DNA from 3 places in the Paenarthrobacter sp. C1 genome. Region 3 is predicted to be linked to each of the others. Evidence: riboswitches for the same ligand, from Rfam matches in the RefSeq annotation. Region 3 holds a riboswitch; each other region holds the start of a gene.
What was found. Region 3 has a riboswitch for thiamine pyrophosphate ahead of thiC (phosphomethylpyrimidine synthase ThiC). Riboswitches for the same ligand answer to the same signal wherever they lie in the genome.
Positions count from the first base shown of each region.

Region 1: it holds a riboswitch for thiamine pyrophosphate, as region 3 does, so the genes downstream of both, thiD (bifunctional hydroxymethylpyrimidine kinase/phosphomethylpyrimidine kinase) here and thiC (phosphomethylpyrimidine synthase ThiC) in region 3, are expected to answer to the same signal.
Region 2: it holds a riboswitch for thiamine pyrophosphate, as region 3 does, so the genes downstream of both, thiO (glycine oxidase ThiO) here and thiC (phosphomethylpyrimidine synthase ThiC) in region 3, are expected to answer to the same signal.

Region 1 is NZ_CP186052.1:2,601,162-2,604,433, reverse strand. Features, by position in the region: gene ACNAOU_RS12170 (Rne/Rng family ribonuclease) at 1-1,201, shown strand, start outside; TPP riboswitch at 1,288-1,386, shown strand; gene thiD (bifunctional hydroxymethylpyrimidine kinase/phosphomethylpyrimidine kinase) at 1,377-2,912, shown strand.
Region 2 is NZ_CP186052.1:3,260,424-3,263,695, reverse strand. Features, by position in the region: gene ACNAOU_RS15230 (alpha/beta fold hydrolase) at 1-428, shown strand, start outside; gene ACNAOU_RS15225 (CGNR zinc finger domain-containing protein) at 425-952, shown strand; gene thiE (thiamine phosphate synthase) at 1,069-1,755, opposite strand; TPP riboswitch at 1,783-1,902, shown strand; gene thiO (glycine oxidase ThiO) at 1,895-3,130, shown strand; gene thiS (sulfur carrier protein ThiS) at 3,127-3,272, shown strand, end outside.
Region 3 is NZ_CP186052.1:2,892,582-2,895,853, reverse strand. Features, by position in the region: gene thiC (phosphomethylpyrimidine synthase ThiC) at 1-1,723, opposite strand, end outside; TPP riboswitch at 1,719-1,826, opposite strand; gene ACNAOU_RS13590 (amidohydrolase family protein) at 1,911-2,993, shown strand; gene ACNAOU_RS13585 (VOC family protein) at 3,086-3,272, shown strand, end outside.

The DNA of each region.
Region 1 (3,272 bases), 290 kb from region 3:
TAAGTTCACCGGCAGTGGTGGAAACCTGGAAGAGACAGTTACCAAGAACAACCTTGAAGCTGCCGAGGAAGTCGTTCGCCAGCTTCGCCTGCGTGACATCGGCGGCATCATCGTCATCGACTTCATCGACATGGTCCTGGAATCCAACCGCGACCTCGTTCTCCGCCGCATGGTGGAGTGCCTGGGCCGCGACCGTACCAAGCACCAGGTTGCTGAAGTAACGTCACTGGGCCTTGTCCAGATGACCCGCAAGCGCATGGGCACCGGTCTCCTTGAAGTCTTCGGTGAGCAGTGCGAGCACTGCGCAGGCCGCGGTGTCGTGACGCATGACGAGCCCGTGGAGCACCGCCGCGCCAACACCGTGGCAGCCGAGCAGCACCGTCCGCACACCGAGGCACAGCAGTCCACGGCCCGCACCGAGCGCAAGCGTCGCCGCGGCAAGGGCGGCGCCCAGGGAACGGTCGAAGCACCGGCCCAGGTCCATTCGACGCCGTCCGCCCCTGTTGCGGCACCGGCAGCACACCCGGAAGCCCAGGACCCTGCCCGTCAGGCAAAGGCCGAAGCAACCCGGGCTGCACTGGCGACGATTGCAGCGGCCGCGCATGCCGCCCACCTTCACGATGACGAGCTCCACAAGGCAGAGGAGCAAACCCGGGCGGCCGGGGAGCATGGTCCCGACGCCGGTTCAGTCTCCGCTGCCCCGACGGCCCAGGAAGCCGCGGCACACGACGCCGCTGTCCGCGAAGGCCGGGCCACTCCAGTGCTGCGTTTTGGCGGCGAAGAGGTTGCCTTGCCTTTCGTTGAACACCACGATGAGCCGCAGGCAGCCCGGCCGGCCATGAGCCTGGACCGCCTGGCCGAAGCTTTCTCGCACCTTGGCGCGGCACCGTCGCCTGAGGACCAGAAAGCCAAGGAAGCTGTCGAAGCCCCGAAGGCTGCGAACACCCCGACGACTGAAGCTCCGGCTCCGGCCGCCGACGAAGCCCCCTCAGCATCGCGGGGTCGTCGTAGCCGCCGGAACCGCAGTGCAAGCAGGGCCCAAGGCGCGGCCAACGAGACCAGTGTTGAGCACCACGACGTGACCGCTACGGCCGCGAAGGGATCGGCGCACGAGTCCAAGGCGCCTGCGGAGCCGGTCAGGAAAGCGGCCCCGGACGAACCCATCATCCTGGGCGTCGGCGTACCGGCCTCCGAACTCTAACCGTTTGTGACCGCACCAAGGCCCCGCAGTTCCGCTACCAGCGGCAATTGCGGGGCCTTTTGCTGTCTGCCGGTGCGCTAGGCTGGGGGACTGACACGGGGTGCCAGGCGATGGGCCAGGCTGAGATCCAAACCCGTTGAACCTGTCCGGTTAGCACCGGCGAAGGGATGTCCTCATGGCCGCATTGTCATCTTCCGCTGTTTATCCGCTGGCGGAGGACCGCAGACGAACCCCCCGGGTACTTAGCATCGCGGGCTCCGACCCGTCCGGAGGAGCCGGAATCCAGGCTGATTTGAAGAGCATCGCCGCCCACGGTGGATATGGCATGGCTGCCATTACGGCTTTGACGGCCCAGAACACCCTGGGTGTCAGCGGTGTGCACGTACCACCCGTGGAGTTCCTGCGCCAGCAACTGGACGCCGTCAGTACCGATATCGTCATCGACGCGGTGAAGATCGGGATGCTCGGCGACGCGGCTGTTATTGACGAGGTGCGCAGTTGGCTCGAATCGGTGCGCCCCGCCGTCGTGGTTCTTGATCCCGTGATGGTGGCCACCAGCGGTGACCGCCTGCTGACCGAATCCGCAGGGGAGGCCCTTCGTTCCCTGCTTCCATTGGCGGACCTGATCACGCCGAACCTGCCCGAGCTTGCCATTTTGCTGGGGGAAACCGAGGCTGCTGATTGGGCATCGGCATTGGAGCAGGGCAAGCGACTGGCAGCTGAGTGCGGAAACACGGTCTTGGTCAAGGGCGGTCATCTGGCCGGCTCGGAATGCCCCGATGCCTTGATCAACACCAGCGGGCTGTTGCGGCAGGACGTCATCGAAGTGGCAGGTCCAAGGATTGCGACCCGGAACAGCCATGGCACTGGATGCTCGTTGTCGTCCGCCTTGGCTACCGTCCAGGCGCGCACGGGCGACTGGGAGGCCTCACTGCGCGAAGCGAAACCGTGGCTGCTCCAGGCCCTGAGGAGCGCAGGGGAGCTGGAAGTGGGCCGGGGCAACGGGCCTGTGGACCACTTCCACCACCAGCGCGTCCTCCAGCCTGGCGGATTTGCTGCCACTTTGTGGAAGGAAGCCATCCCGGAGCTTGAAAAAATCCACGGCCTCAACTTCATCCAGGAACTGCAGTCGGGGCATTTGCCGGAGCCGGCGTTCAGCTACTACCTTGCGCAGGACGCCATCTATCTCAATGGCTATTCCAGGGTCCTTGCCCGTGCAGGTGCGTTGGCGCCCACCGAGGAAGAACAGCTGTTCTGGGCCAAGAGCTCACGGCAGTGCCTGGAAGTTGAATCGGAACTGCACAGGAACTGGTTGAGCTCCCGTGAGGCTTCGGGCGTCACTGGACCGGTCACCAAAGCCTATGTGGACCATCTGCTGGCAACGTCGGCATCCGGCAGCTATGCGGTGGTCCTCGCGGCGATCCTGCCCTGCTACTGGTTGTATGCGGAAGTGGGTCAAAAGCTCCACGCCGCGTTCGTCGATGCCGGGGCCTCCGGCGGGCATCCCTATGCGGACTGGCTGCGGACGTACGCCGACGAGGACTTTGCCTCCGCCACAAGGATGGCGATCAACTTCACAGACGCGGCGGCCGTTGCCGCTTCCGGGCGTGAACGTGCGGAGATGCTTGAGGCTTTCAGGCAGTCCTGCCGCTACGAGACGGCGTTCTTTGATGCTCCGCGGCTCTACGCCCAGGGTGGCCCGGCCTGTTGAATCGGGACTGAACCGGGATGAAAAGCATGGCTTGTCCCGCGCGTCGCGGGCGTGATCACGTTAATCGCCGCCAAACCCTGTAGGCTGTATGGGCACGGTGCCGGGAGAGTCCGTTACACCTCGTGATGCAAGTCACGGGGTAGCCTCCGGTCCCGGCCTCATTTGCAGCTGAGGGTCAAACTAGCGTAATCTTGATCTTCGGTGCTTACGCCAACACTTGGGTTATGCCCCTTGGAATTGTTCATGGGATGACTCGCGGACTTCGAACAGAAGTCCACGGCGTTGAGGCACAGCGCGAACCAAGCCTGATTCCGGTGACAGGTTCCGCACGCAAATTTAGTTATAAACGTCGAGAGAAGT
Region 2 (3,272 bases), 370 kb from region 3:
GTTGGGGCGCCGGCGGGTTCTTCCAAACCGTCCACCAGCACCCCGAGGCCTTCGAGGCGCTCCCCGACTGGGCTAGCGCTGCCCTGATCGACGCCAAGATCCGGTCCGGCAGTCACGTGGGTCTGCGTGCAGACGCCCTGGCTTCGTACACGGGCCAGTGGGCGGGTGCGGAAGGGGCACGGGCGTTCTACCGGCAGTACACCCAAGGCGGCGAGGAGAACACCGACGAGCTACAGGATCGACTCCGGCTGTTGGACATCCCGATCCACGTGGTCTGGGGCTCGGAAGATGCGTGGCTGGGTGTCGACTACGCCCATCGGCTCGTCACGGCACTTCCGGATCACGCGCGGTTCTCGATCATCGAGGGAGCCGGGCACATGGTGCCGGAGGATCGGCCCGGCGAACTCCTCAGTCTGCTGAGCGCGTGAACGCCGTGCAGTCCGCCGTGCCCGAGGAGCTGCGTGTCGTCGTGGAGTTTTGCAACAGCGCCACACTGCTGCACGGCACCGACGCGCTGGCGACCATCCGTGACGGGCGGGAGTGGCTGGTCCGGCATGGATGGGGCGGCGAGCCCACGCTCGAGCATCTCATCTCGTTGCGCGACGCCCGCGAGGTCATGCGCGCGTTCCTGGCCGACCGTACCGACACGGCAGCGCGATCCGCCCTGAACCAGCTCGCTCAGGAGCACTGGGCAGGCCCCCACGTCGACGACGACGGGCGGCTCGCGCTGACCCCGTCGGCCGGCCTGCCGGTCTCGCCGTCGGGAGCAGCGGTCGGGGCGCTCCTGCTCCACGGCTTGACCGGCTCGGGGCAGCGGCTCAGGACCTGCGCGTCGGAAGCGTGCAGGTGGGTGTTCTACGACAGTTCACGGTCCAGGACCCGGACCTGGTGCGACATGAACACGTGCGGGGCGCGGAGCAAGATGCGCCAGTACCGCGATCGGCTCACCTGAATCTGATCCGATCCGGTGGGTGGGCTGCGGCATCTGCAAGCCCCGACTCACCCTGTCGCCACAACCTGCCGATACCCCGACGGTCTGCGTGCCTGGGACTGTTGTGTGGAGAACCGTTACGCGGCGGCGTCCAGGGCTTCGAGCAGCGACTTGGCTGCCGCCGTCGGATCTTCCGCCTCGGTAATGGCGCGAACGACGACGATACGGCTGGCGCCTGCAGCGAGCACCTGCTCGACATTGCCGAGATCGATTCCGCCGATCGCAAACCACGGCACCTCCACGGCGCCTCCGGTGGTCTCCTCCGCGCGCCTGATCGCTTCCGCGGCATATGTGACCAAGCCGGTTCCCACCGCCTCACGGCCGGGTTTGGTGGGGGTCGCCCAGACGGGACCAACGCAGAAATAGTCCAGCCCAGGCTCGCCCGGCGAAGCCGTGATCGCGGCATTTACCTGCTCAGGTGTATGGGTGGAGAGACCAATCGAAGCAGGGCGGGGAAGGAAGGTGCGGGCAATCTCCAGCGGGAGGTCCTTCTGGCCCACATGGAACACCGGAGCCCCGGAAACACTGGCAATATCGGCCCGGTCGTTGACCGCCCAGAGCCGCCCGTGCCGTTCTGCGACGCCACGCAGGATCGCCAGCAATTCCAATTCCTCGGCCGCTTCGATCGTCTTGTCACGGAGTTGGATGATGTCCACCCCGCCCTGGAACGCGGCGTCGGCAAAGTCTTCGAAATCGCCTTGGCGCTTGCGCGCATCAGTGCACAGGTAGAGGCGGGCGCTGGCGAGGGCAGAGTGCTGGGTCATGGAATCCACAGTAGTTCCTCTAAACTGGGCACGTACTGCGGGAGCCGTGACCTACGTCTTTATGACCGTCCGGCTGAGAGGGCTTCAGAGCCGACCGCTTGACCTGATCCGGCTAGTACCGGCGTAGGGAAGGAAACAGATGGCAGAAGCCATTCACGCGGATGTTGCCGTTATCGGCGGAGGCGTCATCGGACTGGGCATCGCCCACCAGGCTCGGAAGCTGGGCCGCTCCGTAGCACTCATCGATCCGGCACCCGCCACCGGTGCGACATTTGCTGCTGCCGGAATGTTGGCGCCCGTGAGCGAGCTGCACTACCAGGAAGAAGACCTCCTGGAGCTCATGCTCGAGTCATCCCGGTTGTGGCCTTCGTTTGCCGGCGGCCTTCACCGGCCTGTGGAAGATACCGGATACCGCACGACGCCGACCCTCGCCGTGGGTGCCGATGCCGCCGACCGCCGGGCGCTCGCAGACCTTCGCACCGTCCAGCTCGCGGCGGGCCTGGGGGTCGAACCGTTGCCGTTGCGGACCGCCAGGGAACGCGAACCGCTCCTTAGCCCGCAAATTTCCTGTGCCTTTGATATCCCCGCCGATCACCAGGTGGATCCACGGAAGCTGGCGGAGTGCCTCATGGCAGGGCTGGCCGCGCATTCATCCGGCGATGGCACGTGGGTAGGCGGCGCCAGGGAAGGATTTGCCGTTGCAGAGTCCGCGCACGGCCTGTTGTGGGACGGGGACCAGGTAGCCGGAGTGGAGCTCGAATCCGGCAAATCCGTCATGGCCGGCGAAACCGTGGTGGCCAACGGGCTGGGCGCCCCCGTGCTCGCCGGCCTTCCTGAGGGTCTTGAACTTCCGGTCAGGCCGGTCTACGGGGACATCCTCAGGCTTCGGGTCCCCGCGCACCTCCAACCGCTGCTCACTGCCACTGTTCGTGGCATGGTCCGCGGGGTGCCCGTTTACATCGTTCCCAGGGACGACGGAACCGTAGTCATCGGAGCTACCCAACGGGAGGACGGCTTGTCGGCGGCCTCCAACGCAGTCTCTGCCGGCGGGGTGTACCAGCTCCTTCGGGACGCCCAGGTACTGGTTCCCGCGGTGGCCGAACTTGAACTCCTGGAAGCAACTGCGCGTGCCAGGCCAGGGACTCCGGATAACGCTCCGTTGCTGGGCCGCGTAGCCGGTTCAAGCGGGGACATCGCAGGCCTGGTGGTGGCCACTGGGTTCTTCCGGCATGGCGTCCTCCTGACCCCCGTGGCCGCCATGATCGTGGGGAAGCTGCTCAATGGTTCCCCTGATCCCCGCTGGTCCATCTTCCGGCCCGACCGTTTCAGTGCAACCCCGCGTTGTCCTCAACTCCACAGCAAGGAAACAGTATGAACATCAAACTCAACGGCGCCGTCCGCCAGGTGCCCGCCGACGCCTCCGTCAGCACGCTCGTCACGGCCGTCACCGGCCGCGCACTCGACCACCGTGGACAGGCGGCCGACGGCGGGAAGCTGGGTGTCGCCGTCGCCCGCAA
Region 3 (3,272 bases):
TTCCGGCGATCGCCGCTTGGGATTCTGCTGAACCGTATTCGTCGCGGATGTCCTGGCTGATGCGCATGGAACAGAACTTGGGCCCGCACATTGAGCAGAAGTGCGCCGTTTTGGCGGGTTCGGCCGGCAGCGTTTCATCGTGGAACGACTCGGCCGTCACAGGATCGAGGGAGAGGGCAAACTGGTCCCTCCACCGGAACTCGAAGCGCGCCTTGGAAAGTGCGTCGTCGCGCTCATGTGCGCCGGGGTGCCCCTTGGCAAGGTCCGCCGCGTGCGCCGCGATCTTATACGTGATCACCCCTGTTTTGACATCGTCTTTGTTGGGTAGGCCCAGGTGTTCCTTGGGCGTGACGTAGCAGAGCATGGCCGTACCGTAGCGGGCGATCTCCGTGGCACCGATGGCTGAGGTGATGTGGTCGTAGCCGGGGGCGACGTCGGTGACCAGCGGACCCAGGGTGTAGAACGGTGCCCCTTTGCAGAGTTCCTGCTGCCGTTCCACATTTTCGCGGACCAGGTGGAACGGGATATGCCCGGGACCTTCCACCATCACCTGCACGTCGAATTCCCAGGCGCGCTGTGTGAGTTCGGCCAGGGTGTCCAGTTCCGCGAATTGTGCGGCGTCGTTGGCGTCAGCGGTAGCGCCGGGACGCAGGCCGTCGCCGAGGGAAAACGCGACGTCGTACTTGGCAAAAATTTCGCACAACTCGTCGAAGTGCGTGTACAGGAAGTTCTCCTGGTGGTGGGCCAGGCACCACCCCGCCATGATGGACCCGCCACGGGAAACTATGCCTGTCACGCGGTTGGCGGTCAGCGGTACGTACCTGAGCAGTACACCGGCATGGATCGTCATGTAGTCCACGCCTTGCTCGCACTGTTCGATCACTGTGTCACGGAAGATTTCCCACGTGAGCTTGTTGGCTTCTCCATTGACCTTTTCCAGCGCCTGGTAGATGGGAACGGTGCCGATCGGAACAGGGGAGTTGCGGATCAGCCACTCGCGGGTGGTGTGGATGTCGTCGCCGGTTGACAAGTCCATGACGGTGTCCGCGCCCCACTGCGTAGCCCACTGAAGCTTGTCCACTTCTTCGGCAATTGAACTGGTGACGGCCGAATTGCCGATGTTGGCGTTGATCTTCACCAGGAAGGCCTTGCCGATAATCATGGGCTCGGATTCGGGGTGGTTGATGTTGTTGGGAATGATCGCGCGGCCGGCGGCGACTTCGCTGCGGACCAGTTCGACATCGCAATTCTCGCGCAGCGCCACGAAACGCATCTCAGGCGTTACCTGGCCTTGCCGTGCGTAGTGCATCTGGGTGACGGTCTTACCCTCGACGGCGCGCCGAGGCACCGGTTGCGCGCCCTTCCACTCGGCTGAGGCGGCCCCGCGGCGAACAGCCGACTTGCCGTCGTCGAGCAGGTTCCGTTCGCGGCCGGAATAGGCCTCAGTGTCGCCGCGGGACTCGATCCATGCGGCCCGGAACGGTTCCAGGCCCACGACCGGATCGCTGCCCGGGCCTGCCGTCCGGTACACCTGCAGTGGTGCGTTGGCTTGGCCATTGGGGGAGGGCTCCAGCGCGATTTCCGTGACGGGGACGCGGATTCCGGCATCATGGTCTTCAAGCCATGCCAGCGAATGGGACCTCAGGGACTGCGTAACAGGCTCGTTTTGGGCAGGGCTGGACTCGCTTTGGGCAGGGCTGTGCTGTGTTTTGGTGGTGCTCAAAGGATTACTCACTTCCTTCGCCGGCATTACCCGGACAGGTTCAACGGTCGCAGGCTGCCTCAGCCCGATCTCAGCCCCTGCAAGGGCCCCCGTGTGGTCGTAGACGAAGCTACCACAGCTGGCAGGGGGCGCCCAGTCACATCAGTCCGCCGAAGCCTGCCGCCCCGCTGCGGATTAGGCTTTTGCCATGGCCAACATCATTGAATTCAGCGGACCCGTGCTCGTGGCAGCAGATGACGTGCGCCAAGGAATGTGGTCTGTTGGGGGAGCGCTGACGTTTGAAAAACCGTCGTCCCCTCCCGACAAGGTACTGGACGGTTGGGTCCTGCCGGGTTTCGTGGATGCCCACTGCCATATCGGATTGGGCGCCGGTGGGGCCGTGGACGACGCCACCACCCTCGCGCAGGCCCAGGCCGACCTCGCTTCGGGAACCCTGCTGATCCGCGACTGCGGATCTCCCAGCGACACACGTTGGGTGCAGCAGCGGACGGACTTGCCCCGCATTATCAGGTCCGGCCGCCACATCGCCCGAAGCCGTCGGTACCTGCGCGGATTGGGCCATGAGATTGAACCGGAACAGCTGGTGGAGACCGTCCGTAAGGAGGCCCGCGACGGCGACGGTTGGGTGAAGCTCGTAGGCGACTGGATCGACCGGGGCATTGGCGACCTGGCGCCCTCTTTTCCGGCAAAGCTGGTCAAGGACGCCGTAGCTGCCGCCCACGAGGAAGGTGCCAGGGTCACGGCGCACTGCTTTGCGGAGGACACAATCGACGACATGCTGGATGCCAACATCGACTGCATCGAACATGCCACTGGCCTTCTGCCCCGGCACATCCCACGGCTGGTGGAGCAGTCAGTGCCGATCGTTCCCACGTTGGTGAACATTGCGACCTTTCCGGAGATCGCCGCCCAGGCGGCGCCAAAGTTCCCCGGGTACGCGGACCACATGACGCGGTTGTGGCAGCGCCGGCGTGAGCGGGTCCTTGAGGCTTTCGAGGCCGGGGTGGCGGTCTACGCGGGAACGGATGCGGGCAGCGTGATCAAGCACGGCCGCATCGCGGACGAAATGCATGAACTGCACGACGCCGGCCTGCCGCCCGCCGCGGTCCTGGATGCCGCTGCGTGGGGCGCCCGGAAGTGGCTGGGAGCCGACGCCATCAGCGAAGGCGCCAGTGCCGACGTCGTTCTCTGCCATGACGATCCCCGGCACGACCTACGGACGGTATCCGGGCTCAAGCACGTGGTCCTTCGCGGTGAACTCATGGGATGAGCGTCAAATGGTTGGGAATAAATTGAAGCTTCAAGTAATTTAGAGAAGTAGAACCTGCCGAAAGGCGGACACTTCAACACCGGGAGCTTCACATGTCCACATCATCCGCACAGGACCTTCTTCCTGCCGACCTCGCCATGGGCACTGTCATGCTCAAGGTCGGCGACATGAAAGTCATGAGTGACTACTACCAGCGTGCTTTGGGCCTTGTGGTCGTGGCCGAACAGGACGGCGGCCTCTACCTGGGCCGGGCAGGCAAGCCCGTGGTTCACCTGGCGC